DNA from 4 places in the Streptomyces sp. NPDC052773 genome. Region 4 is predicted to be linked to each of the others. Evidence: riboswitches for the same ligand, from Rfam matches in the RefSeq annotation. Region 4 holds a riboswitch; each other region holds the start of a gene.

Region 1 (7,641 bases), on a different contig from region 4:
CCGACCTCCGTGTTCGTACCCGTGATCACCAGGACCGGCATGTCATCCCTCCCGTGCCGCGGCGCACACCGCGCGCGCGATGCGTGCCACGTCGGCGTCGCCCGTGATGTAGGGCGGCATCGTGTAGATCAGATCGCGGAACGGCCGCAGCCACACGCCCTCGCGCACGGCCGCCGCCGTGGCCGCCGCCATGTCGACCGGATGGTCGAGCTGGACGACCCCGATGGCGCCGAGGACCCGTACGTCCCGTACCCCGGGCAGCCCGGCGGCCGGGGCCAGCCCGTCCCGCAGGCCCGCCTCGATCCGCTTGACGTCGGCGAGCCAGTCCTGACCGAGCAGCAGCTCGATCGAGGCGCAGGCCACCGCGGCGGCCAGCGGGTTGCCCATGAAGGTCGGGCCGTGGGCGAGGACCGGCACCTCGCCCTGCGAGATCCCGTCCGCCACCCGGGGGTTGCACAGCGTCGCCGCCAGCGTCAGATAGCCGCCGGTGAGCGACTTGCCCACGCACATCACGTCCGGCGACACCGCCGCGTGCTCCGCCGCGAACAGCGCGCCCGTACGGCCGAACCCGGTGGCGATCTCGTCGAACACCAGCAGCACGTCGTGGGCGTCGCACGCCTCCCGCAGCACCCGCAGATAGGCGGGGGAGTGGAACCGCATCCCGCCCGCGCCCTGCACCACCGGCTCGACGATCACCGCGGCCAGCTCGTGGGCGTGCTCGGCGATCAGGGTGCGCAGGTGGTCGGCGTACGCCTCCTCGTACTCGGCGGGCGGCGGGTCCGCGAAGAGCTGGCGCGGCAGGACGCCGGTCCACAGCTGGTGCATCCCGCCCTGGGGGTCGCAGACCGCCATCGGCTGCCAGGTGTCCCCGTGGTAGCCGCCCCGCCAGGTCATCATCCGGTGCTTCTCGGGGCGGCCCAGCGAACGCCAGTACTGGAGGCACATCTTGACCGCGACCTCGACCGACACCGAACCGGAGTCGGCGAGGAACACATGCTCCAGCCCCTCGGGCGACAAGTCGACAAGGAGCTTCGCCAGCCGGACGGCGGGCTCGTGGGTGAGCCCGCCGAACATGACGTGGCTCATCCGCCCCAGCTGCTCGCGCGCCGCCTCGTTCAGCACCGGGTGGTTGTAGCCGTGGATGGCCGACCACCAGGACGACATGCCGTCGACCAGCTCCTCCGAGCCGCCCGCGAGCTTCAGCCGCACCCCGCTCGCCGACTCCACGACGAGCGGGACCTGCTGGTTCGGCATCGGGCCGTACGGATGCCAGACGTGCCGCCGGTCGAGTTCGAGCAGCTCCGGCACGCTCAGCTCAGGCATTGGGCGCGAGATCCGTCCCGGCGCCCCGGCGGCGTACGGCGACCAGGTCGGTGCGCGGCTCGGTCGCCGCCGGCACCGCGGCGGCCGTACCGCACACGCCGCCGCCCTCGTGGGACCCGCACCCGGCGCCCGCGTCCTCGTGGGACCCGCACCCGGCGCCCGCGTCCTCGTGGGACCCGCACCCGCCGCCCGCGCTCGCGTGCGAGCCGCAGCCGCCGCCGGCCTGCGCGCGGTGCTCCGGCAGGGTCACCTGGTCGGCGCCCTCCACCTCGAACCCGGCGTCCGCGATCATCTCCAGGTCGGCCTTGCCGGCCTGGCCCTCACTGGTGAGGTAGTCGCCGAGGAAGATGGAGTTCGCCAGGTGCAGCGCCAGCGGCTGCATGGAGCGCAGATGCACCTCACGGCCGCCCGCGATCCGCACCTCCACGTCGGGGCAGACGAACCGCACCATCGCCAGGATCCGCAGGCAGCGCTGCGGGGTGAGGTTCCACTCCTTCGCCAGCGGGGTGCCCTCGAACGGGATCAGGAAGTTCACCGGGACGGAGTCCGGGTCCAGCTCGCGCAGCGAGTAGACGACGTCGACCAGGTCCTCGTCGCTCTCGCCCATGCCCGCGATCAGGCCGGAGCACGCCGACAGGCCCGCCGCGTGCGCCTTCTGCACGGTGTCGACCCGGTCGGCGTAGGTGTGCGTGGTCGTGATCTCCCCGTACGTCCCCTCGGACGTGTTCAGGTTGTGGTTGTAGGCGTCGGCGCCCGCCTCGCGCAGCCGCTCCGCCTGGCCGTCGGAGAGCAGACCCAGGCAGGCGCACACCTCGACGCCCTCGTTCTGCTCCTTGATCGCCTTGATGGTCTCGGAGACCCGGTCCACGTCCCGGTCCGTCGGACCGCGCCCGCTGGCCACCAGGCAGACCCGCTTGGCACCCCCGGCCAGGCCCGCGGCGGCGGCCTTGGAGGCCTCGTCGGGCTTGAGCCAGGTGTACTTCAGGATGTCGGCCTTGGAGCCGAGCCGCTGGGAGCAGTAGGAGCAGTCTTCCGGACACAGGCCGGACTTCAGGTTGACGAGATAGTTGAGTTTCACCCGTCGGCCGAACCAGTGGCGGCGTACCTTTCCGGCCGCGGCCACCACATCGAGCAGTTCGTCGTCGGTCGTCGCGAGGACGGCCAGCGCCTCCTCGCGGGTCGGCAGCTCGCGCCGAAGCCCCTTGTCCACCAGCGTGTTCAGCAGGTCCATGAGAGCCGATCCTGTCCTACGGAGGTGCTCCGGGCCAAGGAGAGTTCGCACAACAGCGTCACTTCGTGGTGTGTGGATTGCCACATCCTGGCCCGCGGGACGGGCCGCTAGTGTCTGTGCACTGCCTACAAAATCCCCGGAGGACCCATGGCGTTCGGCTGGATCGACGAGCAGGCGGAACTGCGCCGCGGCGCGGGACTCGTCCGCACCCTGCGGCCCCGGCCCGCCGACTCGCCCCTGCTGGACCTCGCGAGCAACGACTACCTGGGCCTGGCCCGCCACCCCGAGGTCACCGAGGGCGCGGCCCGCGCGGCGCGCGTCTGGGGCGGCGGCTCGACCGGCTCGCGGCTGGTCACCGGCACCACCGAACTCCACGGGGAACTCGAACGCGAGCTGGCCGACTTCTGCGGCTTCGAGGCCGCCCTGGTCTTCTCCTCCGGCTACGCGGCCAACCTCGCCGCGGTCACCGCGCTGGCCCCGCACGGCTCGCTCATCGTCTCCGACGCGGGCAACCACGCCTCCCTCATCGACGGCTGCCGGCTGGCCCGCGGCACCACTCAGGTGGTGGCGCACGCCGACCCGGACGCCGTCCGCAAGGCGATCGGGACCCACGACGGGCCGGCCGTCGCGGTGTCCGACACGGTCTTCTCGGTGGACGGCGACGCGGCCCCGCTGGCGGAGCTGGCGGCGGCCTGCCGGGAGCACGGGGCCGGGCTGGTGGTGGACGACGCGCACGGCCTCGGGGTGCTCGGGGCGGGCGGCCGGGGTGCCGCGTACGCGGCGGGCCTGGCGGGCGCGGACGACGTCGTCGTCACGCTCACCCTCTCCAAGTCGCTGGGCAGTCAGGGCGGCGCGGTGCTCGGCCCGGCCCGGGTGATCGACCACCTGGTCAACGCGGCCCGGACGTTCATCTTCGACACGGGGCTCGCCCCGGCGGCGGCGGGCGCGGCCCTGGCGGCCCTGCGGCTGCTGCGCCGCGAGCCGGAGCGGGCGGAGCGGGCGCGCGCGGTGGCGGGCGAACTCCACGCCCGGCTGACGGCCGCGGGCCACGAGGCGGTACGGCCGGACGCCGCTGTGGTGTCGGTGCGCGCTCCGTCCCCGGAGAGCGCCGTGCGCTGGGCGGCCGACTGCCGGACCGCCGGACTCGCCGTGGGCTGCTTCCGACCTCCTTCCGTGCCCGACGGCATCTCCCGGCTGCGGCTGACCGCCCGCGCGGACCTCTCCGGGGACCAGATCGAACGCGCTGTACGTGTGATCGGCGAAACGCGGCCATGAGTCGGCGTCCACGGCCGTGCGTCGCTCCCGGTGGACGGTGGGTCAGACGGCGGCCGTGAAGTGCGCCCAGGTCTCGGGTGAGAAGACCAGCGCGGGCCCGGCCGGGTCCTTGGAGTCGCGTACGGCGAGCAGTCCGGCCCAGGCGCCCGAGCGGGGCCTGGCCGTCTCCACGCAGTTGTTCGCTCCCGTGCTGTAGCTGCTGCGCAGCCAGTGGACATCGGATAGATGGGTCGTGGAAGGTACGTTCCGAGGCAGAACGGTCATGGTGCCTCCTTACGCGCCGTCAGCTATCCCGGCGATGTATTCCAACGATTCCTCGGGTGACAGGGCGTGCCTCCGAAGCGCGTCGAAAGCCTCGGTGTAGGCCCCAACATCTTCTTTCCGTTCGAGATAGAGGCTACTCGTCAAGTGGTCGAGAACAACCACATCCAGATCAGAAGTGTTCGAAAATGAGAAGATAACGAAAGGCCCGGTGACGCCGATGTGGGCCCCCGCGGCGAACGGCAGCACTTGGAGCCCCACCTGCGGCAACCGCGCCGCCTCCATCAGCCGGAGCAGCTGGTCCTCCATGACGTCCGGGCCGCCGACCTCGCGCCGCAGCACCGCCTCGTCCAGCACCGCGCTGAGCCGCAGCGGCGGCTGGGAGCGCAGGACGTCCTGCCGGGCCAGCCGCACCTCCACCAGCGTGTCCAGCCGGTCCTCGTCCAGGCCCTCCACGGCGGCCCGGGTCACCGCGCGGGCGTACTCGGGCGTCTGGAGCAGCCCGGGCACCACCGAGGTCTCCAGGGTGCGCATGCCGCTGGCCTGCGACTCCAGGCTGATGAAGTCCCGGTAGGTGGGCGGCAGCACCCCGCGATAGGCGTGCCACCAGTGGTCCCGGCCCTGCCCGCAGCCCGACCCCGCCAGCACCAGCAGCAACTCCCGCAGCTGGGGATCGCTCACCCCGTAGGCATCCAGCAGTAACCGCACATCGGCCGGTTTCACCCCGCTCGCGCCCGTCTCGATCCGGCTCACCTTGGACTGGTGCCAACCCACCAGCCGCGCCGCCTCACCACTCGTCAGGCCCGCACCCGTGCGCAGCGCACGCAGTTCGGCGCCCAGTTTCCGGCGGCGTACCGCAGGACCGTGCTGCATGGGCTCCTCCTTACTCCAACCGAGCCGCCCAAATACGGTCTGTCGTCGCAGAGTTCACCGCTTCGAGCGACAGATATATGCATATCTTGGTGGATCGCCACCGGGATCGCCCCGATGGTGGCAGTCTGGCGACGAAGCACCAGTCCGGGACCGTACTCGAACGTTCGCCCTCGTGTCGGTCCGCGGTCCCGTGGGAAAGGGACGACATCGCCATGGCAGACCATCTGGAAGCATCCGTCACTCTGCCGAGCGATCCAGCCTCGGTCTCCGCGGCTCGCGCCTATGTGGTCGGCACCCTGGCCGAGTGGGGTCTGCCGTCCGACGCGGAGGTGGCCGATACCATCCGGCTGATCGTCTCCGAACTCGCCACCAACGCCGTACAGCACACCTTCGGGGAGTCACCCACCTTCACGGTGGACGTGGAAGTGGACCGTGACGAACACTTGCGCATCGGTGTGACGGACAGCCACCCGAGGTTCCCCAAGCGGCTGCCGGACGCGGTGCAGCAGGACAACGGCCGCGGCATGGTGATCATCCGCTGTCTCACCGCCGAGTGCGGCGGCCGGCTGAGAGTGCGCCCCACCCGCGAGGGCGGCAAAACCGTCGCCATCGAACTCCCCTGGAAGGTCCCGGCCCGGCCGGTGACGGCGGTACAGCAGCAGGAACCCTGACCCGGCTCTCCCGGCCGCGAAACCGACGCGCGCGCCGGCCCCACGACAAGCAGGCCGGGCCCGCGCGCGGGTGCGCGCGGGCCCGGCTGGTCGCTCACGGACGTTGCCGGGCGCGGTGACGGCGGGTCAGGGGCGCCGTCACCGGCCCGCAGGGGTCACTTGACCCGGCCGTACCAGACGCTCTTCGTCCAGATCTTCTGCAGCCGCACGACGTCCCCGGTCTTCGGGGCGTGCCAGATCTTCCCCTTTCCGGCGTAGATGCCCACGTGGTACACGTTGGACCCCGAGTGGAAGAACACCAGGTCTCCGGCCTTGCGGCTCTTCGCGGAGATGTGGCGCGTCTTGTTGTACTGCGCCGCGGCCGTACGCGGCAGGGTCTTGCCCGCCTTCTTGTACGAGTAGAGCGTGAGCCCCGAGCAGTCGAACCGCTTCGGTCCGGTGGCGCCCCACTTGTAGGGGGAGCCCTTCTTGGACGCGGCGACCTGGAGGGCCTTCGTTGCCGGCGTGGCGGCCGCGGCCTCCGGGGCGAAGCCGGGGGCGACCACGGAGCCGCCGACCGCGGCCAGGGTCAGGGCCGAGGCCGTGCCGGCCCGGGCCATGAGCGACGGGACACGATTGAGCGCGTTCATGCGCAACCCTTCGTCAGCCGCCTGTGAAGGATGACCTGTCGGATTCGGGCTGGCGAAGTAGCCCGGCCGCGTTGCCGCGGCTTCACCCCAAGGGCTGCTCGATCCGGCGTCTCCTCGCGGAGCCGTCCGTACCGGCGACCCGTCGTGCTTGGGTCCTCCACTCCTGCCGATCCACTTCCTGTCGACCGGGCATCCAGGCGGCGGCAGGACTCGGCGTCCGCCCGGATCGCCCCGCCGCGGTGGCGGGGTCTTGTCGTCAGACAGGGATCTTGACTCACACATGTCCGAAAATCCCAACGCAACCGGGGATTTGTGGTCTTCCTCACCACTCACCCGTTCGGGTGGACACCCTGACGAGCGATCGGAAGTCAAGACCGCAACTGCCCCCCGGACCAGCGACGGAATGCCCAATTCCGCCCCGAGGGACCGCCCTCGGCGCAACCTGAGCCAGCTCGAAAAAGGAGGTGTGGCTACGCCGAACGTGGGTAATCCGTTCAGTCCGTTTCAGCCGGACCGCGCACGCCTCGCCACCTGCGCGGCGAGCCCCGCTCACGCGTGCCGGGCCGTCAACTGTCGGAGCGCGGCGGAAGGGTGACGCGCGCCGTGCGGCGTTCGCCGTCGAGCACGCGCAGCGCCCGCGCGAGCGTCGGCGCGTGCAGCTCCGTCTCGCCCCGCTGGTGCATCAGCGCCAGCGCGTCGCGCAGGGCGGCGGCCTTGCCCACCAGCGCCTGGGCGGCCCGCAGTCCGCCGTACGTGTGACCGTGGCGGCCGGGGTTGATCCGGCCGAGCAGGTCCACCACCTCCAGGTAACGGTCGATCAACTCGCTCTCGGCGCGGGTCAGCGCGGGCAGCGGCGGCAGTTCGGGCGGCAGCATCGGCGGCTCACCTCCCGCCGGGCGCGGTGCCCGAGGCCCTGCGGTCGGTGATGATCCGGTCGATCAGGCCGTACTCCAGCGCCTCCCGGGCGGTGAGGATCGTGTCCCGCTCGATGTCGGCGGTCACCTGCTCCCGGCTGCGCCCGGTGTGCCGTACCAGCATCTCCTCCAGGCGGGACCGGACGCGGACCAACTCCTCGGCCTGGATGGCGAGATCGCCGGCCTGTCCCCGCACCGGCTCCGGCAACGCGGGCTGACGGATCACCACCCGGGCGCCGGGCAGGGCGTATCGCTTGCCCGGCGTCCCGGCGGCCAGGAGCACGGCGGCGGAGGAGCCTGCCTGGCCGAGGCAGATCGTCTCCACGTCGCAGTTCACGTACCGGATCGTGTCGTAGAGCGCCGACATGGCGGTGAACGAGCCGCCGGGGGAGTTGATGTACAGCGAGATGTCCCGGTCCGGGGCCTGGTACTCCAGATGCATGAACTGGGCCATCACATCGTTC
Region 2 (7,641 bases), on a different contig from region 4:
GGCGTGCCGACAGGAGGTCGGCCATGAAGGCCTTACAACTCACCCGGGCACTCCCGCCCCTCCCGCCACTTCCTCTCCCTTCTCTCCCCCTCCCTCTCCCGCCGTTCCCTTCACTGGCCCTCCCCCCGCTGTGCCGACGCTTCCTCCCCGGCGGCCTGACCGGACTCTCCGCCGCCCTGCTGAAAGCGACCGCCCTGGAGGTCGCGATCCTCGCGGGCCACCTGCTGCTCTACCCGTCCGGCATCACCCAGGAGCGACGGCTCCCCTCCGCACCCGCACCGGACCCGGGGACGACACCACGACTGCCGACGCCGACCCGTCCCCCGGTCGTGCTGCTGCACGGCTTCATCGACAACCGCTCCGTGTTCGTCCTGCTACGCCGCAGCCTTGCCCGGCACGGCGGGCAGCGGGTCGAATCGCTCAACTACTCACCGCTGACCTGTGACATCCGCACCGCCGCCGCACTGCTCGGCCGGCACATCGAGGAGATCTGCGAACGCGCGGGCAGCGAACGCGTGGACATCGTCGGCCACAGCCTCGGCGGCCTGATCGCGCGGTACTACGTCCAGCGGCTCGGCGGCGACCGACGGGTGCGCGCCCTGGTCACGCTCGGCACCCCGCACGCCGGCACCCGGGTCGTACGGCTGGCCAACGCCCATCCGATCGTGCGGCAGATGCGCCCCGGCTCCGAGGTGATCGAGGAACTGGCCGCGCCCGCGCCCGGCTGCCGTACGCGGTTCGTCAGCTTCTGGAGCGACCTCGACCATGTGATGGACCCGCCGGAGGCCGCCCGCCTCGACCACCCGGACCTGTCCGCGCGGAACGTACGGGTGACCGGGATCGGCCATCTCGCCCTGCCCGTCCACCCGGCCGTCGCGTCCGCGATACGCCAGGCCCTGGACCTGGTGCACCAGGCGGGGGCGGACACCGCACCGCACACCGACGAGGTGACGGTGGCCTGAGCACGGCGGCGACCGAAGCGGCCTTCAACGCCCCGTCAGCACAGCCGTTTCAGCGGCGCCGGACAGCAGCCGGACAGCGACCGGGCATCGAACACTCTTCGAACACAAAGCCAAAGTCGTGCCCGCCCTCCCCCGAAACACGGCCGAATGCCCGTTTCCCGTCGGCACGAAACCTGCCGAAGATTGTCGTGCCCGCGTACCGCCGGGTACAGTCGCCGCACTGCTCTGGCAGCCCCTGTTGTCGAGGCGAAAGAGAAGTTGGTGAACGACCGTCACCCGTCGGGGAGCATGACCACCCCGGCCCCGGCTTCCGACGCCGCCTCGGCGCACTACGCGTCGTACGGCACCCAGGAAGCCCACTACGGGGACTTCACCACATACGGCGGCCATCAGGCCAACGGTTTTGACACCGGCGGCCACCCCACCGCCACCACGACCTTCCAGGCCGACCCCCTGTTCGGCGACATGACCGGCGGCCACGACACGGGCGCGTACGACAGCTCCCAGTGGTCCACCGGCAGTCACGACACCCTGAACCAGGACCCGTACGCGGCCCAGCACCACACCGCCTACGAGACCGGCGCCTACGACACCACCGCCTGGACCACCGGCTACCAGCAGCTCGCCGGCATCCCGCACCAGACCGCCGCGCCCGACACCAGCGGCCAGTGGGACGCGAGCGCCTGGCTCCAGCCCGAGCAGACCGGCGGCCCCGCCGACCAGACGCAGCAGTGGGAGTGGGGCACGCAGGCCTTCGACACCGGGGCGTACGACGCCACGCAGTGGAACACCGCCGGCGGCGACACCGAGCAGCAGGGCACCGCCACCTTCGAGCAGGTGACGTACGAGGAACCCGCGGCCTACGACGAGTCCGCTTCGTACGACGAGACCGCGTCGTACGAGGAGACCGCCGGCTACGACCCGGCCGGTCACGAGGGCGGAACCGCCTACGAGGAGACCGGGCAAACCGTTCCGCCGCAGGACGGCCTGACCGCCACCGGTGAACTCCCCGCCGTCGAACTCCTCGACGACCAGGAGGAGGTCACCCCCGCGCCCGCCCCGCGCGCGGCCTCCCGCAGCGGCTCCCGCTCCCGCCGCCGTACGCCCGCCAAGCGCTCCGCGCTGCTGACGGTGGCCGTTCCCTCGGCGTGTGTCATGGGTGTCGCGGGCATCGCCGCCGCCTCCGTCGGCACCTTCTCCGCCGAGGACGCCCAGGAGTCCTCGACGACCGCGGCCGACGCCCAGCCGGTGAAACCCTCCACGGCCAACAACAAGCTCGACACCCAGCTGGAGAGCCTCTCCGCCGAGGCGGACGACTTCGCCGACCGGGCCAGCCGCACCCAGGAGCGCATCGACCTCAAGGCGCAGCAGGAAGCTGAGCGCAAGCGGGCCGCCGAGGAGGCCGCCCGCAAGGAACGGCTCCGCCCGAAGTTCGCCCTCCCGGTCGCCCAGCACGGGCTCAGCGCCTACTACGGCCAGTCCGGCATCAACTGGATGTCGCTGCACACCGGCATCGACTTCCCCGTCTCGTACGGCTCGACCGTGATGGCCGCGACCGACGGCACCGTCCGCACGGAGTGGAACAGCGCCTACGGCAACATGATGATCGTGACCGCGAAGGACGGCACGGAGACCTGGTACTGCCACCTCTCCAGCTACCGCGTGGCCTCCGGTACGACGGTCAAGGCCGGTGACCCGATCGCGTACTCCGGGAACTCCGGCAACTCCACCGGCCCGCACCTGCACTTCGAGGTCCGCCCGGGCGGTGGCGCGGCCATAGACCCGCTGTCCTGGCTGCGCAGCCACGGCCTGGACCCGACGTAGTCAGCGCACTCCCGAGTGAGCCCCCGCCCGTCCGGCGGGGGCTTTCCCGTGGCACCGGCTACAGCTTCTCCACCGGCGCGTAGCGCAGCAGCAGCCGCTTCGGCTTGGCGTCGCCGAAGTCGATCGTCGCCTCGGCGTTGGCGCCCGTGCCCTTGACCCCGACGACGGTGCCGAGCCCGAACTGGTCGTGCGTGACGCGGTCGCCGACGGCCAGGGACACCACCGGCTTCTCCGCGGTGCGGCGGGTGGCGAACCCGCCGGACGCCGACGAGCGTGAACGGGACGACGACAGGGAGGCCGCCACGCCCGACACCGGTCCCGCCGGGGCCGCGACGGCGCCGGTGCGCTTCCAGTCGACGTACGCCGCCGGGATCTCCTCCAGGAAGCGGGACGGCGGGTTGTACTGCGGCTGGCCCCAGGCGCTGCGCATCGAGGACCGGGTGAGATACAGCCGCTCCCGCGCGCGCGTGATGCCCACGTACGCCAGGCGGCGCTCCTCCTCCAGCTCCTTGGTCTGGCCGAGGGCGCGCATGTGCGGGAAGACGCCGTCCTCCATGCCGGTGAGGAAGACGACCGGGAACTCCAGGCCCTTGGCGGTGTGCAGGGTCATCAGGGTGATGACGCCGTCGCCGTCCTCCTCGTCGGGGATCTGGTCGGAGTCGGCGACCAGCGCGACCTGCTCCAGGAAGTCGGCGAGCGTGCCGGTCTCCCCCTCGCCGCGCTCCTGTTCGAACTCCAGGGCGACGGCGGCGAGTTCCTGGAGGTTCTCGATCCGGGTCTCGTCCTGCGGATCGGTGGAGGCCTGCAACTCGGCGAGATAGCCGGTGCGTTCGAGCACCGCCTCCAGGATGGTCGCCGGTCCGGCGCCGGACTCGACGATCGTGCGCAGCTCCTCCATCAGCGCGTTGAACCGCTTGACCGCGTTGGTGGACCGCGCGGCCATGCCGTACGCCTCGTCGACGCGCTTGAGCGCCTGCGGGAAGCTGATCTTCTCGCGCTGGGCGAGCGCGTCGATCATGGCCTCCGCGCGCTCCCCGATACCGCGCTTGGGCACGTTCAGGATGCGGCGCAGCGGGACCGAGTCCTCGGGGTTGGCGAGGACGCGCAGGTAGGCCAGGACGTCCCGGACCTCCTTGCGCTCGTAGAAGCGGACGCCGCCGACGACCTTGTAGGGCAGGCCGACGCGGATGAAGACCTCTTCGAAGACACGGGACTGGGCGTTGGTGCGGTAGAAGACGGCGACGTCGCCGGCCTTCGCCTCGCCCGCGTCCGTGAGGCGGTCTATCTCGTCGGCGACGAACTGGGCCTCGTCGTGCTCGGTGTCTGCGACGTACCCGGTGATGCGGGCGCCCTGGCCGGCGTTGGTCCACAGGTTCTTGGGGCGGCGGGACTCGTTGCGCTCGATGACCGCGTTGGCGGCGGAGAGGATCGTCTGGGTGGAGCGGTAGTTCTGCTCCAGCAGGATCGTCGTCGCGTCCGGGTAGTCCTCCTCGAACTGGAGGATGTTGCGGATGGTCGCGCCGCGGAAGGCGTAGATCGACTGGTCGGCGTCACCGACGACGCACAGCTCGGCGGGCGGGAGGTCGGCCTCGCTCGGCGGGACGTCCTCGTCGTGCTCGCCGGTGCCGACCAGCTCGCGGACCAGGGCGTACTGCGCGTGGTTGGTGTCCTGGTACTCGTCGACCAGGACGTGGCGGAAGCGGCGGCGGTAGTGCTCCGCCACGTCCGGGAAGGCGCGCAGCAGGTTGACCGTCGTCATGATCAGGTCGTCGAAGTCGAGGGCGTTCGCCTCGCGCAGCCGCGACTGGTAGAGGGCGTAGGCCTGGGCGAGGGTCTTCTCGAAGCCGTCGGAGGCCTGGGCGGCGAAGTCCTCCTCGTCGATCAGCTCGTTCTTCAGGTTGCTGATCTTGGCGCTGAAGGACTTGGGCGGGAAGCGCTTGGGGTCGAGGTCCAGGTCGCGGCAGACCAGGGCCATCAGGCGCTTGGAGTCGGCGGCGTCGTAGATGGAGAACGACGAGGTGAAGCCGAGCTTCTTGGACTCGCGGCGCAGGATGCGCACGCACGCGCTGTGGAAGGTCATCACCCACATCGCGTTCGCGCGCGGGCCCACCAGTTGCTCGACGCGCTCCTTCATCTCGCCCGCGGCCTTGTTGGTGAAGGTGATCGCGAGGATCTGGCCCGGGTGCACGCCCCGCTCGGCCAGCAGGTAGGCGATGCGGTGGGTGAGCACGCGGGTCTTGCCCGAGCCGGCGCCGGCCACGATGAGCAGGGGGGAGCCGGAGTGGACGACGGCGGCGCGCTGGTTGTCGTTCAGGCCCTCCAGGAGGGCGGCCGAGTCGACCGCCGGCCGGGGAGCACCGTCGCGGTAGTAAGCGTCCCGGTCCGGCGGCACGTCGAACTTCCCGCCGAACAGATCGTCCGGAAGCGACTCCGGAACGTGATCGTCCTCGGGCGGCGGCGGGGGCTCCTCCTCGTGCCCGCGAGGGGCCCGGAGGTCCGCCAGGAAGCTGTCGTCAAAGAGGCTGCTCATCGCTCTCCGAGTCTAGGGTGCCCCACTGACAACCGAGGGCCGCCCGGAGAACATCACAACGGCCTTCGGCCGACACACGCCGTTCAGGTTCGGCCACGGCCTGCGACGCCGCCCGGAAGGTCACGAAAATGTATCGGGCATATCACCCACCAACCTTCACAGCAGCCACACGAGTTGGCTACCGTTCCGCGCAGGCCGTACGACCTCCTACCGGCGAACGTCGCCGGGCCGCGCGGCCTCCGCCGAGTCCGGCGCGCCCGCACAGCGGCCGGAGCCGGGGACCCAACCGACTCTGGGGTGAATCGGCCCTCCCCCCTTGGGGAGGGGCTGTAGGGCAACCCTTCCTCACGACCCGCCCGAACCCGACAGCTAACCCGGTAGGCGGCCCATGGAAGGAGTCGCCTCCCTTGGCGTCGCACCGCAAGTCCCGTCCCACCCCGCGCGTGGCCGGCATACGCACCCCCGCCCTCGCCACCGCGGCCCTCACCTCCGTGGCCCTGCTGTCGCAGACCGCCGACGCCGCCCCGTCGGCCGACGAGAAGCCGAGCCTCGAGGAGGTCGAGAAGAAGGTCGACGATCTCTACCGCCAGGCGGAGTCGGCGACCGAGAAGTACAACGCGGCCAAGGAGAAGACCGCCAAGCAGCGCAAGCGGGTCGACACCCTCCTCGACGACGTCGCCCAGCGGGCCCAGAAGCTCAACGAGGCCCGCGAGGAGCTGGGCTCCTACGCCGCGGCCCAGTACCGCACCGGCGCCGCCGCGCCCGGCACCGCGACCCTGCTGCTCGCGGACTCGCCGCAGGACTACTTCGACCGGACCCACCTGATGGACCGGCTGACCAGCCGCCAGAAGGAATCGGTCGACGACTACTTCGCCCAGCAGTCCGAGACGATGAAGAAGCGCCAGGAGGCCGCCGAGAGCCTTCAGACGCTCACCGAGTCCCAGGCCGACCTGAAGGCGGCCAAGGCGACCGTCCAGAAGAAACTCGCCACCGCGCGGGAGCTGCTGTCGCGGCTGACCGCCGAGGAGAAGGCGCGGCTCGCGGCGATCGAGAAGCGCGAGCAGGAGGAGGCGGCGCGCAAGGCCGCGGAGCTGGCCCGGCAGCAGGCGGAGGAGCAGCGGCGGCGGGAACGGGAAGAGGAAGAGCAGGCGGCGACGGCCCCGCAGGAGGACACGGGCGGCCCTTCGACCTCACCCTCCGCCGGCACCGGCGAGACCGCCGCCCCGGCCGACTCCACGTACGCCGCCAAGGCCGAGAAGGCGATCGCCTTCGCCCGCGCCCAGATCGGCAAGCCGTACGTCTGGGGCGCCACCGGCCCGGACTCGTACGACTGCTCCGGCCTCACCCAGGCCGCCTGGAAGGCCGCGGGCGTCACCCTCCCGCGCACCACCTACGACCAGGTGAACGCCGGCACCGCGGTCCCGCTGTCCGCCGCCCTCCCCGGTGACCTGGTCTTCTTCTACGACGACGTCACCCACGTGGGCATCTACATCGGCAACGGGATGATGATCCACGCGCCGAAGCCCGGGGCGTACGTCCGGGAGGAGTCGGTCTACTACGACGGCGAGTCGTCGATCCACAGCGTGGTGCGCCCGGCCTGAGGCGGGGTGGGGGCGCGGAGGCACGGCGAGGGCGCGGGGGGGTCCGGGCGGGCGCCCGGGTCCGGGAGCGCGCGGGGCGCACGCGCATGAGGTGCGCCCCTTCGGCCGCCCGGCCACCCGGGCGCGCCGGGATCAGGTCCAGAGCACCGCGATGAAGATGTTCGCGGTGGTCAGCAGGCCCACCAGCCCGAAGAGGCCCTTGCCCACCTTCTCCTCGTCCCGCTTCACGTAGACCAGACCGAGGATCACGATCAGCAGGGCCAGCTTCACGCCGATCTTGATGTTGTTCACCGTCTGGTCGTCGGCCTGGTTGAGGCCGACCAGGATCACGCCGGTGACCAGCATCGTCAGCGCGCCGTGCAGCATCGCCGGGACGAAGCGGGCGGTGCCCTGGCCCATCGCCTTCATCTGGGTGAGGAAGCCGCCGAGGAGCGAGGCGATGCCGATGATGTGCAGGCCGACGAAGAGATGGATGAGTACGTCCATGGGGCCGGAGCCTAACGAGGCCCTCCCCCGCCACCCGACACCGGCCCGTCACTGCGGCGCAGGGAGAGGCGGGCGCACAGGCAGGGGCCTCAGGGCGAGGGCGGGCGCACATACCCGGGCGCACATATCCGGCGCATAAATGCGGCCCATAGCATCCTGCTCCGCTCCCCCGTCCCGGTTTCGTCACTTCGGTCAGCACACTGCGTGATCCGGGCAGCCCCGCAGAAACGTCACGGTC
Region 3 (7,641 bases), on a different contig from region 4:
GGCAGCGCGCGGAGGCCGCGGCGCGGGCGACCACTCGCGGGTCACCGACTGCAACGTGGAGATCCGCAATCACCACACCCCCAAGAGGTCCGCATGACCTCAGGGTGAGGGCACCCCCCGCCTCCGGATACCGTCGACGGCGTGACCGACCAGCCCCACCCCCCGACCCCCGCCCCCGCGCTCTTCACCTGGGAGTTCGCCACCGACCCCTACCCCGCGTACGCCTGGCTCCGTGAGCACGCCCCCGTGCACCGGACCCGGCTGCCCAGCGGGGTGGAGGCCTGGCTGGTCACCCGGTACGCCGACGCCAAGCAGGCGCTCGCCGACCAGCGGCTGTCGAAGAACCCCGCGCACCACGACGAGCCCGCGCACGCCAAGGGCAAGACGGGCATCCCGGGGGAGCGCAAGGCGGAGCTGATGACGCATCTGCTCAACATCGACCCGCCGGACCACACCCGGCTGCGCCGCCTGGTTTCCAAAGCGTTCACGCCCCGGCGCGTCGCGGAGTTCGCGCCGCGTGTGCAGGAGCTGACCGACCACCTCATCGACCGGTTCGCCCGCACCGGCTCCGCCGACCTCATCCACGAGTTCGCCTTCCCGCTGCCCATCTACGCCATTTGCGACATGCTGGGCGTACCGCGCGAGGACCAGGACGACTTCCGGGACTGGGCGGGCATGATGATCCGGCACGGCGGCGGCCCGCGGGGCGGCGTGGCGCGCTCGGTGAAGAAGATGCGCGGCTATCTCGCCGACCTCATCCACCGCAAGCGGGAGGCCCTGCCCGCCGAACCCGCCCCCGGCGAGGACCTGATCTCGGGTCTCATCCGCGCCTCCGACCACGGTGAGCACCTGACCGAGAACGAGGCGGCGGCGATGGCGTTCATCCTGCTGTTCGCCGGTTTCGAGACCACGGTCAACCTCATCGGCAACGGCACCTACGCCCTGCTCACCCACCCGGAACAGCGCGAGCGCCTCCAGCGCTCCCTGGCGGCCGGCGAGCGCGGCCTGTTGGAGACCGGGGTCGAGGAACTCCTGCGCTACGACGGCCCGGTGGAGCTGGCCACCTGGCGCTTCGCCACCCAGCCGCTCACCATCGGCGGACAGGACATCGCCCCCGGCGACCCGGTCCTCGTCGTGCTCGCCGCCGCCGACCGCGACCCCGCCCGGTTCGCCGACCCCGACACCCTGGACCTCGCCCGCCGCGACAACCAGCACCTGGGCTACGGGCACGGCATCCACTACTGCCTGGGCGCCCCGCTGGCCCGGCTGGAGGGCCAGACCGCGCTCGCCACCCTCCTCACCCGCCTCCCGGATCTGCGCCTGGCCGTCGACCCCGCGGAGCTGCGCTGGCGCGGCGGCCTCATCATGCGCGGACTGCGTACGCTGCCGGTGGAGTTCACCCCCGAGCGGTGAGGACGCGCGCGGCTGCGCCCGCGGTTCCCGGCGCGACCAGCGAGCCTGCCCCGCCGTAAAGGTGACACACCCTCACCTCTGTGATCTTCACGTGATCTGTGCGGCATTAACTTGTGACAAGTGATCGTCTGCCTATACGTTCACCCATCAACGCGGCGCCGAGCGTCACAGCAGCGGTGCCGCGCTTCACCGTTGTCTCGCGAAAGGTCCCCGCATGCTCTCCGGGAACGGTCGTCACCGTCGCCCCCGCCAGGCCCCGGCCCTCATCGTCGCGGCCGGAGTGACCGGTTCCGCCATCGCCATCCCGCTCCTCGGCGCGACCAGCGCGAGCGCCGCCGGCGGAGCCACATGGGACAGGGTCGCGGAGTGCGAGAGCGGCGGCTCCTGGAGCGCGGACAACGGCAACGGCTACTACGGCGGTCTGCAGATATCCCAGGAGAACTGGGTGAAGTACGGCGGCCTCGACTACGCGGAGAGCCCCGACGTGGCCAGCCGTTCGCAGCAGATAGCCGTGGCCGAGAGAATCCTGGCCGCCGAGGGCGTGGCGGCCTGGCCCACCTGCGGTCTGCTCGCCGGCCTCGACGGCGACTCCGCGTCGCCCGGTGTCGACACCGGTCTCGCGGCTGACGCCGCGTCGGGTGCGACGGCCACGCCGGACGCCGACGACTCCTCGACGAGCCCCGAGTCCGGCTTGTCCGACTCGTCGGAAAACTCTGGATCCTCGGAAACGGCCGAATCCTCCGATTCCTCCCTGTCTTCCGGTGGTGCCGGCGCCTCGGAAGATGCCGAATCGTCCGGTTCTGGCACGACTTCGCCGTCCCCCGCCGCCACCGACGGTGCGTCGTCGGGTGACGCACGGGGAGAGGGTGACTCTCCTTCGGCCACCACCAAGAACGACGAGTCGGACAAGTCCGGCCAGAACGCCCCTTCTTCGGGCACCGGCGAAAGCGGCTCCACCGGCACTGGGCGCCACCGCGGTGACAGCGCCGAGGAGGAGGCCGCCGACAGTCGTACGACCGAGCCCTCCGGGCGGCACGCCTCCCGTGACTCCGCCGCCGCCCGCGACGCGGCCGACGGCACCTACACGGTCCGCTCCGGCGACAGCCTCTGGGGCATCGCCGACTCCCTTGACCTGCAGGGCGGATGGTCCGCGCTCTACGCCGAGAACAAGGCGACGGTCGGCGCCGACCCCGACCTCATCCTCCCCGGTCAGACCCTCGAGGTCGGGGTTGAACCGGGAGAAAAGTAGCGGGACTTCAGCATACGGTTCGCGGTGAATGTCCGTTATAAACATGGTGAGAGATAGGTCTCAGAAGCCCTGATCGTCTTTGAAATTCCGCTGATCGCGTGGCTACGGTCAAAGCCGCTCGTCACCGCGAGCCCCGGCTGCCGCAACGCCGAATCCTGCCAGCGGCGCCCGGGAACAGTCGTCGCTTCAAGCGCCGTAGGCAGGAGCGGGGGACCCAAGGTAAGTGCCGGGCCCGGCCGTTGAGGAGACTCGACACCGGAACCGGCTTGGGGTGAAGCCGCAGCTCGCGAGAGCCGCGGCCGGGCAACTCAACCGGCCCGAACCCGACAGCTCACCTCGTAGGCGTCGGTGAGGGGATCGATCCATGCTGTTTTCCAGCAAGGGCAAGCACCGTCGTCCGTCCAAGGCCACCCGCGCCATCGCCATCGCCGGTGTCGCCGGCGCCGCCGTCGCCGGCCCGCTGATGGCGGCCGGCAACGCCTCCGCCGCCACCGCCGCCGAGTGGGACGCCGTCGCCCAGTGCGAGTCCGGCGGCAACTGGTCCATCAACACCGGCAACGGCTACTACGGCGGCCTGCAGTTCTCCGCCTCCACCTGGGCCGCGTACGGCGGCACCCAGTACGCCGCCACGGCCGACCAGGCCACCAAGGAGCAGCAGATCGCCATCGCCGAGAAGGTCCTCGCGGGCCAGGGCAAGGGCGCGTGGCCGCACTGCGGCGTCAACCTCTCCAGCGCTCCGTACAACGGCGGCTCCGCCGAGAGCACCGGCTCCACCGCCGCCCGCGAGACCGAGGAGCAGCCGGCCTCCCGCTCCGCCGAGCGCCCGGCCGCCGAGCCGGCCCAGAAGGCCGAGAAGACCGTCACCACCCCGACCGGCAAGAAGGTCGAGAAGGGCGACGGCGAGTACAAGGTCGTCAAGGGCGACACCCTCAGCACGATCGCCGAGGAGCACGACGTCAAGGGCGGCTGGCAGAAGCTGTTCGAGCTGAACAAGGACATCGTCGACGACGCCGACGTCATCTACCCGGGCCAGCAGCTGCACCTCAAGTAAGAAGAGAGCAGCGGCACGTCCGCAGACTCCCCGCCCCGGCGCGTCTCCCCCGTACGCGCCGGGGCGGGGTCATGTCCGGCCGCGCGTCCGCCGCCTGGCCGCCCATGTGTTCGCGGCGCCCGCCTGCCGTGTCCGCCGCCCGCCCGCCCCGCCCGAGACGGCGGATTTTCCGAAACGGTCTTTGTTCCGTTCGGAAACAATTTACTCTCGGTTCCGTCCACGGGGTGGGCGGTCGGCTGGCCGATCCCCCGGAGCCGGTTAGGCTCGTCTCGCAGAGCCACACCCGCGGTTCTGCCAACCGCGTCACATCCACGAAGGAGATGCTCGTGCCGTCCATCGACGTCGTCGTAGCCCGGGAAATCCTGGACTCCCGAGGCAACCCCACGGTCGAGGTCGAGGTCGGCCTCGACGACGGCAGCACGGGTCGTGCCGCCGTCCCGTCCGGCGCCTCCACGGGCGCCTTCGAGGCCATCGAGCTGCGCGACGGCGACTCGAACCGCTACCTCGGCAAGGGTGTCGAGAAGGCCGTCCTGGCCGTCATCGAGCAGATCGGCCCGGAGCTGGTCGGGTACGACGCCACCGAGCAGCGCCTGATCGACCAGGCCATGTTCGACCTGGACGCCACCGACAACAAGGGCTCGCTCGGCGCCAACGCCATCCTCGGCGTCTCGCTCGCCGTCGCGCACGCCGCCTCCGAGGCCAGCGACCTGCCGCTCTTCCGCTACCTGGGCGGCCCCAACGCGCACCTGCTCCCGGTGCCGATGATGAACATCCTGAACGGCGGCTCGCACGCCGACTCCAACGTGGACATCCAGGAGTTCATGATCGCCCCGATCGGTGCGGAGTCCTTCTCCGAGGCCCTGCGCTGGGGCGCCGAGGTCTACCACACCCTCAAGAAGGTGCTGAAGAACCGCGGCCTGTCCACCGGCCTCGGCGACGAGGGCGGCTTCGCCCCGAACCTCGGCTCCAACCGCGAGGCCCTGGACCTCATCCTCGAGGCCATCAAGGAGGCCGGCTACACCCCCGGCGAGCAGATCGCCCTCGCCCTCGACGTGGCCGCGTCCGAGTTCTACAAGGACGGCTCCTACGTCTTCGAGGGCAAGAACCGCTCGGCCGCCGAGATGACCGAGTACTACGCCGAGCTGGTCGACGCCTACCCGCTGGTCTCCATCGAGGACCCGCTGTTCGAGGACGACTGGGAGGGCTGGAAGACCATTACCGCCCAGCTCGGTGACAAGGTCCAGCTCGTCGGCGACGACCTGTTCGTCACCAACCCGGAGCGCCTGGCCAAGGGCATCGAGGAGGGCGCCGCCAACGCCCTGCTGGTGAAGGTGAACCAGATCGGCTCGCTCACCGAGACCCTGGACGCCGTCGAGCTGGCCCAGCGCAACGGCTACAAGTGCATGATGTCCCACCGCTCCGGCGAGACCGAGGACGTCACCATCGCCGACCTCGCCGTCGCCACCAACTGCGGCCAGATCAAGACCGGCGCCCCGGCCCGCTCCGAGCGCGTCGCCAAGTACAACCAGCTGCTGCGCATCGAGGAGATCCTCGACGACGCCGCGGTGTACGCCGGCCGCAGCGCGTTCCCCCGCTTCAAGGGCTGAGCAGCGCTCGCGTAGGAAGCGTCGTACGTACGTCCCCGTACTCGGTCCCGTACCGTGTGCGGGGACGTACGCGCGTGAACGGGAGGCGGGACGATGGCCGTGAAGGACCGGGACCGGTTCTCCACCGCGACCAGGATCAGACTGCTCGGCGAGCAGACCGCCGCCCGTGTCTACCGCTCGCAGACCAAACGGCAGGCCCGCCGCTCCCGGCTCACCGGCCGGGCCGCGCTGCTCGCGCTGGTGGTCTGCTCCCTGGTGGTGGCGCTCGCCTACCCGATAAGGCAGTACGTCGCCCAGCGCGCCGAGATCGCCGACCTGGAGCGGGAGCAGCGGCAGGCGCGGGAGCGCGTCGAACGGCTGCGCGACCAGAAGGCGCGGTGGCAGGACGACGCGTACGCCGAGCAGCAGATCCGCAAACGGCTGCACTATGTGATGCCCGGCGAGACCGGGTACGTGGTGATCGACCCGGACGCGGCCAAGCAGTCCCGCACCGACACGGGCGGGGCCGACCGCCCCTGGTACTCGAACGTCTGGGACGGCGTCGACAAGGCCGACGCCGCCGATGTCCCGGACCGTTGAACGGACGAAGAAAGACAGGCATGGAAACTCCCGCCCGCCGCCCGACCACCCCCCCTGAAGGGCAGCGCTCCGCGCTGACGCTGTTTGATCTGCCGCCCACCCCGCGCACCGAGCCCACCGACGCGGACGTCGAGGCCTTCAAGCAGCAGCTCGGCCGGCCGCCCCGCGGGCTGCGCGCGATCGCGCACCGCTGCCCCTGCGGGCAGCCGGACGTCGTGGAGACGGCCCCGCGGCTGCCCGACGGCACGCCCTTCCCGACGCTGTACTACCTGACGTGCCCCAAGGCCAACTCGGCCATCGGCACGCTCGAGGCGAACGGCGTCATGAAGGAGATGACGGCCCGGCTGGAGAGCGACCCCGAGCTGGCCGCCGCCTACCGCGCCGCGCACGAGGACTACATCCGCCGCCGCGACGAGATCGAGGAGCTGAAGGGCTTCCCCAGCGCCGGCGGCATGCCGGACCGGGTCAAGTGCCTGCACGTCCTGGTGGCCCACTCGCTGGCCGCCGGACCCGGCGTGAACCCGCTCGGCGACGAGGCCCTGGCCATGCTGCCCGAGTGGTGGCGCAAGGGCTCCTGCGTGACCCTCACCGGTGAGGAGGCCGGACAGTGACCCGGGTGGCCGCCATCGACTGCGGTACGAACTCCATCCGCCTCCTGGTCGCCGACTGCGACCCGGAGACCGGCGAACTGGCGGAACTGGACCGCCGTATGACGATCGTGCGGCTCGGCCAGGGCGTCGACCGCACCGGGCGGCTGGCCCCCGAGGCGCTGGAGCGGACCTTCGCGGCCTGCCGCGAGTACGCCGCCGTCATCAAGGAGTACGGCGCCGAGCGGCTGCGGTTCGTGGCCACCTCCGCCTCCCGGGACGCCGAGAACCGGGACGAGTTCGTGCGCGGCGTCGTGGACATCCTCGGGGTCGAGCCGGAGGTCATCAGCGGTGACCAGGAGGCCGAGTTCTCCTTCACCGGCGCCACCAAGGAGCTGACCGGCCACGACCACCTGGAGCGGCCCTTCCTGGTGGTCGACATCGGCGGCGGCTCCACCGAGTTGGTCGTCGGCGAGGAGCATGTGCGCGCCGCCCGCTCCGTGGACGTCGGCTGCGTCCGGATGACCGAGCGGCACCTGGTGACGGACGGCGCGGTCACCGACCCGCCCACCGAGGAGCAGGTCGCGGCCATGCGCGCCGACATCGAGGCCGCCCTCGACCTGGCCGAACGGACGGTGCCGCTGCGCGAGGCGCGCACGCTGGTGGGCCTGGCCGGATCGGTCACGACGGTCTCGGCGATCGCCCAGGAACTGCCGGAGTACGACTCGGCGGCCATCCACCACTCCCGGATCTCCCACGACAAGGTCCGCGAGATCACCGACTGGCTGCTGCACTCCACCCACGCCGAGCGCGCCGCCGTACCGTCCATGCACCCCGGCCGGGTCGACGTGATCGCCGCCGGCGCCCTCGTCCTGCTGGCGATCATGGAGCGGATCGGCGCGGAGGAGGTCGTGGTGAGCGAGCACGACATCCTGGACGGCATCGCCTGGTCCGTCGCGTGACGGCAGTGCACTGACGCGCGGGAAGTCCACCTACCGGGCCGACGACCCCGACGACCCGCGCTTCGGGCGGTGGTCCGGCCCGCCGGGAAGGGTGCCGTCGGCGACCCCGCCGACGGCACCGACCCCCTGGTCAGAGGCCTCTGGTGAGCAGTCGGTGACCACGTTTGAGCGGCCTTCGGGACCCCGCGGTGAC
Region 4 (7,641 bases):
AGAACGAGACCAGGTCGGGCGCCAGTTCGATGGCCCGCGGCACCTGGTCCGCCACGATCTGGTCGAGCAGCTTTCCGCGCACGGCGAGGTTGGTGTACCGGAAGTCGCCCTCGGGCCGCCGGTCCGCGAGCAGTACCGCGAACCTGTCGGCCCAGCCGACGAACGCCCCGTCGGGGCCGGGGTCGCCGACGCCCTCGGTGAAGCTGTCCCCCACCGCCACGTACGACCCGATCACTGATCTGCTGTCATTCTTCGAATCGTCTGCCACAACGGCCCATGATTCACCTTTGAATGTGACTTACGCGACCGTAGGCAGGGGTTGACGGGCGGTGAGATAAGCCACTCTTCAAGGATTGGTCAACTACGGAATAAGCCACCACCGGAACGTCGCCGAAACGCGCGGGAGCCCGGCACACACCGAAGGCCGGACCCGGGGATCGGGGTCCGGCCATCGGCGGCGCGTGTACGCCGGGGTCAGGAACCGGCGCGGCGGGGAGGCGTCAGAGGGAGACGCCCTTCGAGCGGAGGTAGGCCACCGGGTCCACGTCCGAGCCGTAGTCCGGAGTGGTGCGGATCTCGAAGTGCAGGTGCGGGCCGGTCGAGTTGCCGGTGGAGCCGGAGAGGCCGACCTGCTGGCCGGCGGTCACGGACTGGCCGGCCGACACCGACAGCGAGGACAGGTGGGCGTACTGGGCGTAGTAGCCGTCGGCGAGCTTGATGACGACCTGGTTGCCGTACGCGCCGGCCCAGCCGGCGGAGACGACGGTGCCCGCGCCGACGGCCTTGAGCGAGGTGCCGGTGGGGACGACGAAGTCGACACCGGTGTGGTAGCCGCTGGACCACATGCTGCCCGCGACCTTGTAGGCGGTGCCGACGCCGGCGCCCGCGACCGGGGCGGTGTGGGTGGCGGAGGTGGTGGTCTGGGCGGCGGTGGAGGCCTGCGCGGACGAGGAATCGGCCGGCTTGGAGGACGACGGGGTCGACGCCGAGGACTGGGCCGACTCCGACGACTCGGACGCCTTCGACGAGCCGGACGACTTCTGCGCCGACTGCTGCGGCTGTCCCTGGGAGGACTGCGACGGCTTCGACTCCTCCGCGGGGGAGCTCTCCGGCGCGGTCGCGGTGGCCTTCTCGCCGAGGGAGAGCTTCAGGCCGGGGTGGATCAGCGACGGGTCCTCGCCGACGACGGCGCGGTTGTCGGCGTAGAGCTTCTGCCAGCCGCCGTCGACCTTCTGGTCCTCGGCGATCTTCGAGAGGCAGTCGCCGGACTTCACGGTGTAGAACCGCACCCCGGAGTTCTTCTCGGCGGCCTTCTTCTCCGGTGCCTGCTGCACGGAGGCGACGGACGGGGCCTTCTCGGAAACGGACTGCGGGGTGGCGGCGTAGGCGCCGGCGGCCCCCATCAGGGGCAGCGCGAGCGCGGCGCCACCGGTGCCGGCGACGGCGATGGAACGGGTGAAGCGCTGGGTCTTCGGACGGCGGTGCTTACCCTTCGCGGGCATGGCGAATTCCTCTCCGGCGCCTGCGAGGTGAGCTGTCGGGTGCGGACTGGAGATGCCCGGCCGCGTCGAGACGCGGCTTTACCCCAAGCCTGTTCCGAGGACCGGAACAGGCGGTGAACCTGTGGGTCCCCCGCTCCTGCCGTGCACGGGTGGGTTGGCGCGGGCACCAGGCGGCGGCAGGATTCGGCGTTCCGCCTGGATCGGTGTGGAACGTAAGCGACCTGGACGCACGGGGACAAGCGAAAGGTTGCGCTCTGGTCCTTTTCGATCTCTTCCGCCCCGGAATTCACGGTCACACTGCGTCGATTACGGAGCCTTCCTTTTCCGCGAACGCCCTTGAAAACCGCCTGAATTACGTGAACATGACCGACGACTCACGGTCACGGATATGAGCCTGCTCACGTGACACCGCTCCAGAACTCTTTATTCCAGAGCGAGTTACGACCAAGGCTGCAATTCGGACAGATCGCTCAGATACGACGGAGCCGGAGAACCGTCGCATCGAGGTCACCTCTCAGTCCGAGGCGCACACCGTGATGCAGCAGCACACCACCTCGGTGCACTTCGCCCGTTTCACGGCATTCGTACGACGCTGTCGGGTCGAGGCCGCGCAGCCGCAGCGCCGGTACGGGTTCCCCGTGATGCTGGGCCTGGAGCCAGGCGAGCACGACCGCCTCCTCCCCGAGGACGTACTGGACGGCGCTCAGCCCGCCGCCCGGAGGCCGCAGGCGGTACAGGTCGCCGCGCTGGACCAGCGGCCGGATCTCCTTGTAGAGGTCCACCCAGTCGCGCGCTTCCGCCAGCTCCTCGTCGCTCCAGCGGGTGAGGTCGCCGCCGACGCCGAGCACCCCGGCCATGGCGCTGACGAAGCGGAAGCGCAGCGAGCTGACCCGGCCGTTGAGCTGGGTGTTGGGGCTGTCCGTGACCCAGGCGGCCATCACGCGCGCGGGGTGGATCTGGCTGAAGCCGTGCTGGATGGCGAGGCGGTCGAGGGGATCGGTGTTGTCGGAGGTCCACACCTGGTCGGTGCGGCTGAGCACGCCGAGGTCGATCCGGCCGCCGCCGCCCGAGCAGGACTCGAAGGCGACACCGGGGTGAGCCGCGCGCAGCCGGTCCAGCAGGGCGTACACCGCCCGCACGTGGTCGGTCCACAGCCGCTGCGGATAGGGCTCGCCGGGCCAGCCCGCGTCGGTGAAGCAACGGTTGAAGTCCCACTTCACATAGTCGATGGGGGCACTGGAGAGCAGCGTGTGCAGCTGCTCCCACAGATACTCCTGGACATCCTCCCGAGCCAGGTTCAGTACGAGCTGATTGCGGAATTCCGTCCGCTTTCGTCCCGTCTGGTGCTGCACCCAGTCCGGGTGGGCCCGGTACAGCTCGCTGTCCGGGTTGACCATCTCCGGCTCGACCCAGATCCCGAACTGCATTCCGAGGGCGTGCACCTCTTCGGCGAGCGGCTTGAGACCGGCCGGGAAGCGGTCCGGGTTGGGCGTCCAGTCGCCCAGGCCCGCGCGGTCGCTGGTGCGGGCGCCGAACCAGCCGTCGTCGACGACGAACAGCTCGACGCCGATCTCCGCGGCCCGCCGGGCGAGCGCGCGCTGCCCGTCCTCCGAGATGTCGAAGCCCGTGGCCTCCCAGGAGTTGAACAGCACCGGCCGGTCCCGGTCCGCGTCGGGGATGACATGGGCGCGCTGGTAGGCATGCCAGGCGCGGCTCGCGCCGCCGAAGCCCTCGTCGCTCCACAGACCGGCGAAGACGGGTGTGGTGAAGGACTCCCCCGCCGCGAGCCGCGTCAGCCCCGAGTCGTCGTGTCCGGCGCCGCCGGTGATCTGCACGCGCGCGTCGGGCAGCAGGGCAACGGCGATCCGCCAGGAGCCGGACCAGCCGAGCGCGCAGCCGTAGACCTCGCCGCGCTCCTCCGTCGCGTCGGTGTCCAGGGCGACCCAGGGCAGGTGCTGGTGCCCGGTGTGGCCGCGGCGGCTGCCGATGACCTGCTCGCCGTAGGTGAGCGGCGCGGTGGTCAGCCGGGACTCCGCGGCCCACCGGCCGTGCAGGTGGGACAGCCGCCAGCCGTCGCGCTCGGGCAGCGTCCAGGTGGCGGAGTCGGCGCGCAGCAACTCCACCGCGGGCCCCTCGTTGCGCAGCGTCGCCCAGCGTTCGACGACGTCGTCCCGCATCCGGTAGTGCAGGGTGATCGTCAGTCCCGCGTCCCGGAACCGCAGCCGCAGCTCCTCGTCCGCGCTCCCGGGGTGCGCGATCTCGTACGTCTCGAAGGCCCACTCGGTGCCCCGCCGCTCCTCGGTGCGCACCGACAGGGCGGGGCGGACGAACCGGGGGCCGCCCTCGACCGGGTACTCCTCGCGGCCGTCGAGCGCGGACTCGAAGGGCCAGGCGTCCGGCAGCGGGCGGGCGGCGAGGGCTTCCGCGTCGGCGAGGGCGATCCTCGGCCCCCAGTGCAGGTGCAGCAGCTCGTCGTCCTCGGTGAGATGGACCGCGTAACCGCTCCTCGGTCCCGACAGCAGCCACGTCCGCCCGTCCTCGGCGATGTCCAGCATCACGCCCCCCACAGATTCCGACAGCCCCGCTCAAGCCCCGACATCATCAAGGCGTGAGAGGCCTCTCGGCAACGCCTGTGGACAACCGGACCCCGGCCGGGTATGCCCCCTGTGGACAACTCATTGCCTCAGGAATCCATGTCGTATGGTCGGAGGCGTGCCCGCCGACGACCAGCGCCGGCGGCGCCGACTGGGAGGGAGCCCACGTGACGCAGCAGGTCCCGTCGACCGAGCCCGAACTGGCCGGAGTGCGCAACTTCCGAGACGTGGGCGGCCTGCCGACCGTCGACGGACGCCGGGTGCGGTACGGCGTGCTCTACCGCAGCGGCCACCTCGCGCACGCCACCGCCGAGGACGCGGCCTTCCTCTCCTCCCTGGGCCTGCACACGATCTTCGACTTCCGCAACGCGGCGGACCAGAAGCTGGAGGGTCCGGACGTCGAGCTGCCGGGCGTGCGCAATGTGAACCTGCCGCTGAGCGACCCGGCCGACGGCGCCGAGTTCTGGAAGATGGTGCGCGACGGCGATCTGGACCAGCTGCGGGACCTGCTCGGGGACGGCAAGGCGGCCGACCGGATGATCGGCTCGTACCGCATGATCATCAAGGAGCGCACCGCCGAGCACTCCCGGGTGCTGCACGCCCTCGCCGAGGACAGCGTGCCCGCCCTGATGCACTGCGCGGCGGGCAAGGACCGCGCGGGTCTGTCGGTGGCGGTGACGCTGCTCGCCCTGGGCGTCGAGCGCGAGGCGATCCTCGCCGACTACCTTGAGTCCAACGCCAAGCACCGCCGCTACAAGGTGCACCGCAGCAGCAGCTCCGCCGCGGCCTACTCCCCCGAGGTCATGGAGCTGCTGAGCCCCCTCTTCGACGCGCGCGCCGAGTATCTGTCGGCGGCGTTCGACACCATCGAGGAGACCTGGGGCGGCGTCGACGCGTACCTGGAACAGGGCCTGAAGGTCACCCCGCAGACCCGGGAGCGGCTGCGGGAGCGCCTGCTCGACTGAGCCGGGGCGAACCGGGGCGCGGATGCCGCCCGCGCCCGGCCCCCCTGCTTCGGCCCTGCTGCCCTTCGGCCCCGCTTCCCTTCGGCCTTACTTCCCGCCGAGCGCGAACAGCAGGTAGAGGAAGGCGGCGAAGGCGTGCCCCGCCACCACGTAGATGAACAGCCGCACCCAGATCTGGCGGTCGAACTTCTGCTGGACACGGCTCATGACGTCTCTCCGGTGAGGTGGGTGGCGGGGCCGAGGCACAGCGCGGCCGTGGGGCTCTGGAGCAGGGTGTGGACGAAGAGCAGGTCGACCCCGTCCTGGTCCTGCGCCGCGATGCGGTGCGGGGTCAGGGAGTCGAAGTGCGCGCTGTCGCCGGGGCCGAGCCGGTGCGTGGTGTCCCCGAGGCTCAGCCGCAGCCGCCCCTTGAGGACGTACAGCCACTCCTCCCCGGGGTGCACGCGCACGATGTCGCCCTGGGAGCCGTAGGGGGCGTGCACGCGCAGCGCCTGCATGCCGCGTCCGGGTGCGCCGGCCGGCCAGTACGTCCAGCCGCCCGCCGCGGTGGGTTCCATCGCGGCACCGCGCACCACGGCGTCCCGGTCGGCGACCGTCTCGCCGAGCAGTTCGGAGACGGTCGTACCGTAGACCCTGGCGAGGGCGAGCAGCATCGGCAGCGACGGCTGGCGCTGCCCGGTCTCCAGCCGGGAGAGGTGGGCGGGCGACAGCCCGGCCGCGCGCGCCGCCGCCTCCAGGGTGAGGGAGGCCCGGCGGCGCAGGGCGCGTAGCTGCGGGGCCATGGCCGACAGGTCACCGGACGGCTCGGGGCCGGCCTCGGGCTCGGGTTCGGCGGGAGAGGAGTTCACCACTCCATTCAGCCGGGGCATTGCCCATGGGGCAAATTTCTTGCCTCAGGGGCAAAATCAGGAAAGTCACCCCGGGCCCTCGGAAGCTACCTGTTGGCCACCGCCTGCTTCATCAGCGTCTTCCCGAAGTCCCACATCAGACCGCCGCCGCTGTGCGCCTCGTCCATCACGGCCGTGAAGGCGTCCACGAACCGGTCCACCTCCCGCTCCCCGATGATGAGCGGCGGGATGAGTTTGATCACCTCCAGGTGGTCGCCGGAGACCTGGGTGAGGATCCGGTGCCGCTGGAGCAGCGGGACGACCACCATCTGTGCGAACAGGCCCTTGCGGGCCGCCTGGAGCATGGCCCAGTGGCCGCGCAGCTTCAGCGACCTGGGCCGGCCGAACTCGATGCCGATCATCAGGCCACGGCCGCGTACGTCGGCGAGCAGTTCGTACGTGTCGATCAGCGCGGTGAGCCGGGACTTCAGCAGCTCGCCGGTGGCGCGGACCCCGGCGACGATCTGCTCGTTCTCCATGACCGACAGCACCGCCAGGCCGGCCGCCATGGCCTGGGCGTTGGACCCGAAGCTCGCCGAGTGGACCAGGACCCGGTCCATCGACGAGTACACCTTCTTGAAGATCCAGTCCTTGCCCAGGGTGGCGCCGACCGGCACATAGCCGCCGGAGAGCGCCTTGGCCACGCACACCAGGTCCGGCTCGACGCCCTCCGCGTGCTGGTAGGCGTAGAAGTCGCCGGTCCGGCCGAGTCCGGTCTGCACCTCGTCGGCGATGAGCAGGGCCTTGTGGCGGTGCAGCAGCTCCTGGGCGGCGCGCAGATAGCCGGGCGGCGCCTCGTGGACGCCCTTGCCCTGGATCGGCTCGACGATCAGCGCGGCGACGTCGCCCCGTTTCAGCTCCCGGGCCAGCGCGTCCAGGTCGCCGAGCGGGACGGCCGTGTCCGGCAGCAGCGGGGCGAAGCCGTCGCGGAAGCCGGACTCGCCGTTCACGGACAGCGAGCCGGTGGTCAGCCCGTGGAAGGCGTGCGCGCAGTACAGGATCCTCGGTCTGCCGGTGGCGTACCGGGCGAACTTCAGCGCGGTCTCGACGGCCTCCGTGCCGCTGTTGCCGAAGAACACCCGGTCCAGGTGCGGGCTGTGCGCGAGCAGCCGCTCGGCCAGCAGCCCGGGCAAGGGCTGGCAGTCGAAGCGGGTGAGGTCGGCGAGGTGCGCGTCGAGGACGTCGTGCAGCGCCTTGCGGACGACGGGGTGGTGGCGGCCGAGGCCCATCACCCCGAACCCGGCGAGCATGTCGAGGTAGTCGTTGCCGTCCGCGTCCCAGAAGTACGCGCCCTCGGCCCGCTCGTAGACCTTGTCGAAGCCGATGGTGTGCAGCATGCGCGGCAACTGGTGGTTGAGATGGCGGGCGTGCAGCTCGTAGCGCTCGGCGCCGCGCTCGGCCAGCAGCGCCCTCAGGTCGAACTCCCCGGCGGGCGCCGGCTCCGGGGGCTGGGACGCGGATTCCGCGGTGGTCATGCGTGGCTCTCCTTGGACGGCGGTACTTCGACGGCGGCGCTCCCGGCCGGAATGTCCGGAACGCCCCCCTGTGCGGGCACGCTCTCGGCGTCCACCCGTGCCCCCGCCCCCGTCCCCGCCCTCGCCGGCGGATGCCCCGCCCCCGAGATCGCAGACGATTGCTCCGCCCACGCGATCGCCGACGACTGCTCCGCCACCGCCCGCGCCGCCAGGCTGGC

What was found. Region 4 has a riboswitch for cyclic di-AMP ahead of ACIG0D_RS05480 (peptidoglycan DD-metalloendopeptidase family protein). Riboswitches for the same ligand answer to the same signal wherever they lie in the genome.
Region 1: it holds a riboswitch for cyclic di-AMP, as region 4 does, so the genes downstream of both, ACIG0D_RS31065 (C40 family peptidase) here and ACIG0D_RS05480 (peptidoglycan DD-metalloendopeptidase family protein) in region 4, are expected to answer to the same signal.
Region 2: it holds a riboswitch for cyclic di-AMP, as region 4 does, so the genes downstream of both, ACIG0D_RS16540 (NlpC/P60 family protein) here and ACIG0D_RS05480 (peptidoglycan DD-metalloendopeptidase family protein) in region 4, are expected to answer to the same signal.
Region 3: it holds a riboswitch for cyclic di-AMP, as region 4 does, so the genes downstream of both, ACIG0D_RS10100 (transglycosylase family protein) here and ACIG0D_RS05480 (peptidoglycan DD-metalloendopeptidase family protein) in region 4, are expected to answer to the same signal.

Annotation. Positions count from the first base shown of each region.
Region 1 covers NZ_JBITZX010000018.1:147,449-155,089, reverse strand. Annotated here, with positions in the region: gene bioD (dethiobiotin synthase) at 1-41, opposite strand, end outside; gene ACIG0D_RS31095 (adenosylmethionine--8-amino-7-oxononanoate transaminase) at 43-1,323, opposite strand; gene bioB (biotin synthase BioB) at 1,316-2,554, opposite strand; gene ACIG0D_RS31085 (8-amino-7-oxononanoate synthase) at 2,702-3,829, shown strand; gene ACIG0D_RS31080 (DUF397 domain-containing protein) at 3,872-4,093, opposite strand; gene ACIG0D_RS31075 (helix-turn-helix domain-containing protein) at 4,103-4,963, opposite strand; gene ACIG0D_RS31070 (ATP-binding protein) at 5,176-5,634, shown strand; gene ACIG0D_RS31065 (C40 family peptidase) at 5,790-6,263, opposite strand; cyclic di-AMP (ydaO/yuaA leader) riboswitch at 6,267-6,473, opposite strand; gene ACIG0D_RS31060 (hypothetical protein) at 6,830-7,138, opposite strand; gene ACIG0D_RS31055 (ATP-dependent Clp protease proteolytic subunit) at 7,146-7,641, opposite strand, start outside.
Region 2 covers NZ_JBITZX010000006.1:309,518-317,158, reverse strand. Annotated here, with positions in the region: gene ACIG0D_RS16555 (esterase/lipase family protein) at 24-962, shown strand; gene ACIG0D_RS16550 (peptidoglycan DD-metalloendopeptidase family protein) at 1,224-2,786, shown strand; gene pcrA (DNA helicase PcrA) at 2,845-5,316, opposite strand; cyclic di-AMP (ydaO/yuaA leader) riboswitch at 5,547-5,716, shown strand; gene ACIG0D_RS16540 (NlpC/P60 family protein) at 5,724-6,917, shown strand; gene ACIG0D_RS16535 (hypothetical protein) at 7,050-7,403, opposite strand.
Region 3 covers NZ_JBITZX010000003.1:467,157-474,797, forward strand. Annotated here, with positions in the region: gene ACIG0D_RS10090 (cytochrome P450) at 142-1,413, shown strand; gene ACIG0D_RS10095 (transglycosylase family protein) at 1,628-2,662, shown strand; cyclic di-AMP (ydaO/yuaA leader) riboswitch at 2,844-3,022, shown strand; gene ACIG0D_RS10100 (transglycosylase family protein) at 3,027-3,713, shown strand; gene eno (phosphopyruvate hydratase) at 4,040-5,320, shown strand; gene ACIG0D_RS10110 (septum formation initiator family protein) at 5,414-5,899, shown strand; gene ACIG0D_RS10115 (DUF501 domain-containing protein) at 5,920-6,510, shown strand; gene ACIG0D_RS10120 (exopolyphosphatase) at 6,507-7,448, shown strand.
Region 4 covers NZ_JBITZX010000002.1:77,852-85,492, forward strand. Annotated here, with positions in the region: gene ACIG0D_RS05475 (SGNH/GDSL hydrolase family protein) at 1-235, opposite strand, end outside; gene ACIG0D_RS05480 (peptidoglycan DD-metalloendopeptidase family protein) at 501-1,502, opposite strand; cyclic di-AMP (ydaO/yuaA leader) riboswitch at 1,507-1,672, opposite strand; gene ACIG0D_RS05485 (alpha-galactosidase) at 1,973-4,057, opposite strand; gene ACIG0D_RS05490 (tyrosine-protein phosphatase) at 4,264-5,061, shown strand; gene ACIG0D_RS05495 (DUF6126 family protein) at 5,149-5,268, opposite strand; gene ACIG0D_RS05500 (helix-turn-helix domain-containing protein) at 5,265-5,843, opposite strand; gene ACIG0D_RS05505 (aspartate aminotransferase family protein) at 5,996-7,423, opposite strand; gene dxs (1-deoxy-D-xylulose-5-phosphate synthase) at 7,420-7,641, opposite strand, start outside.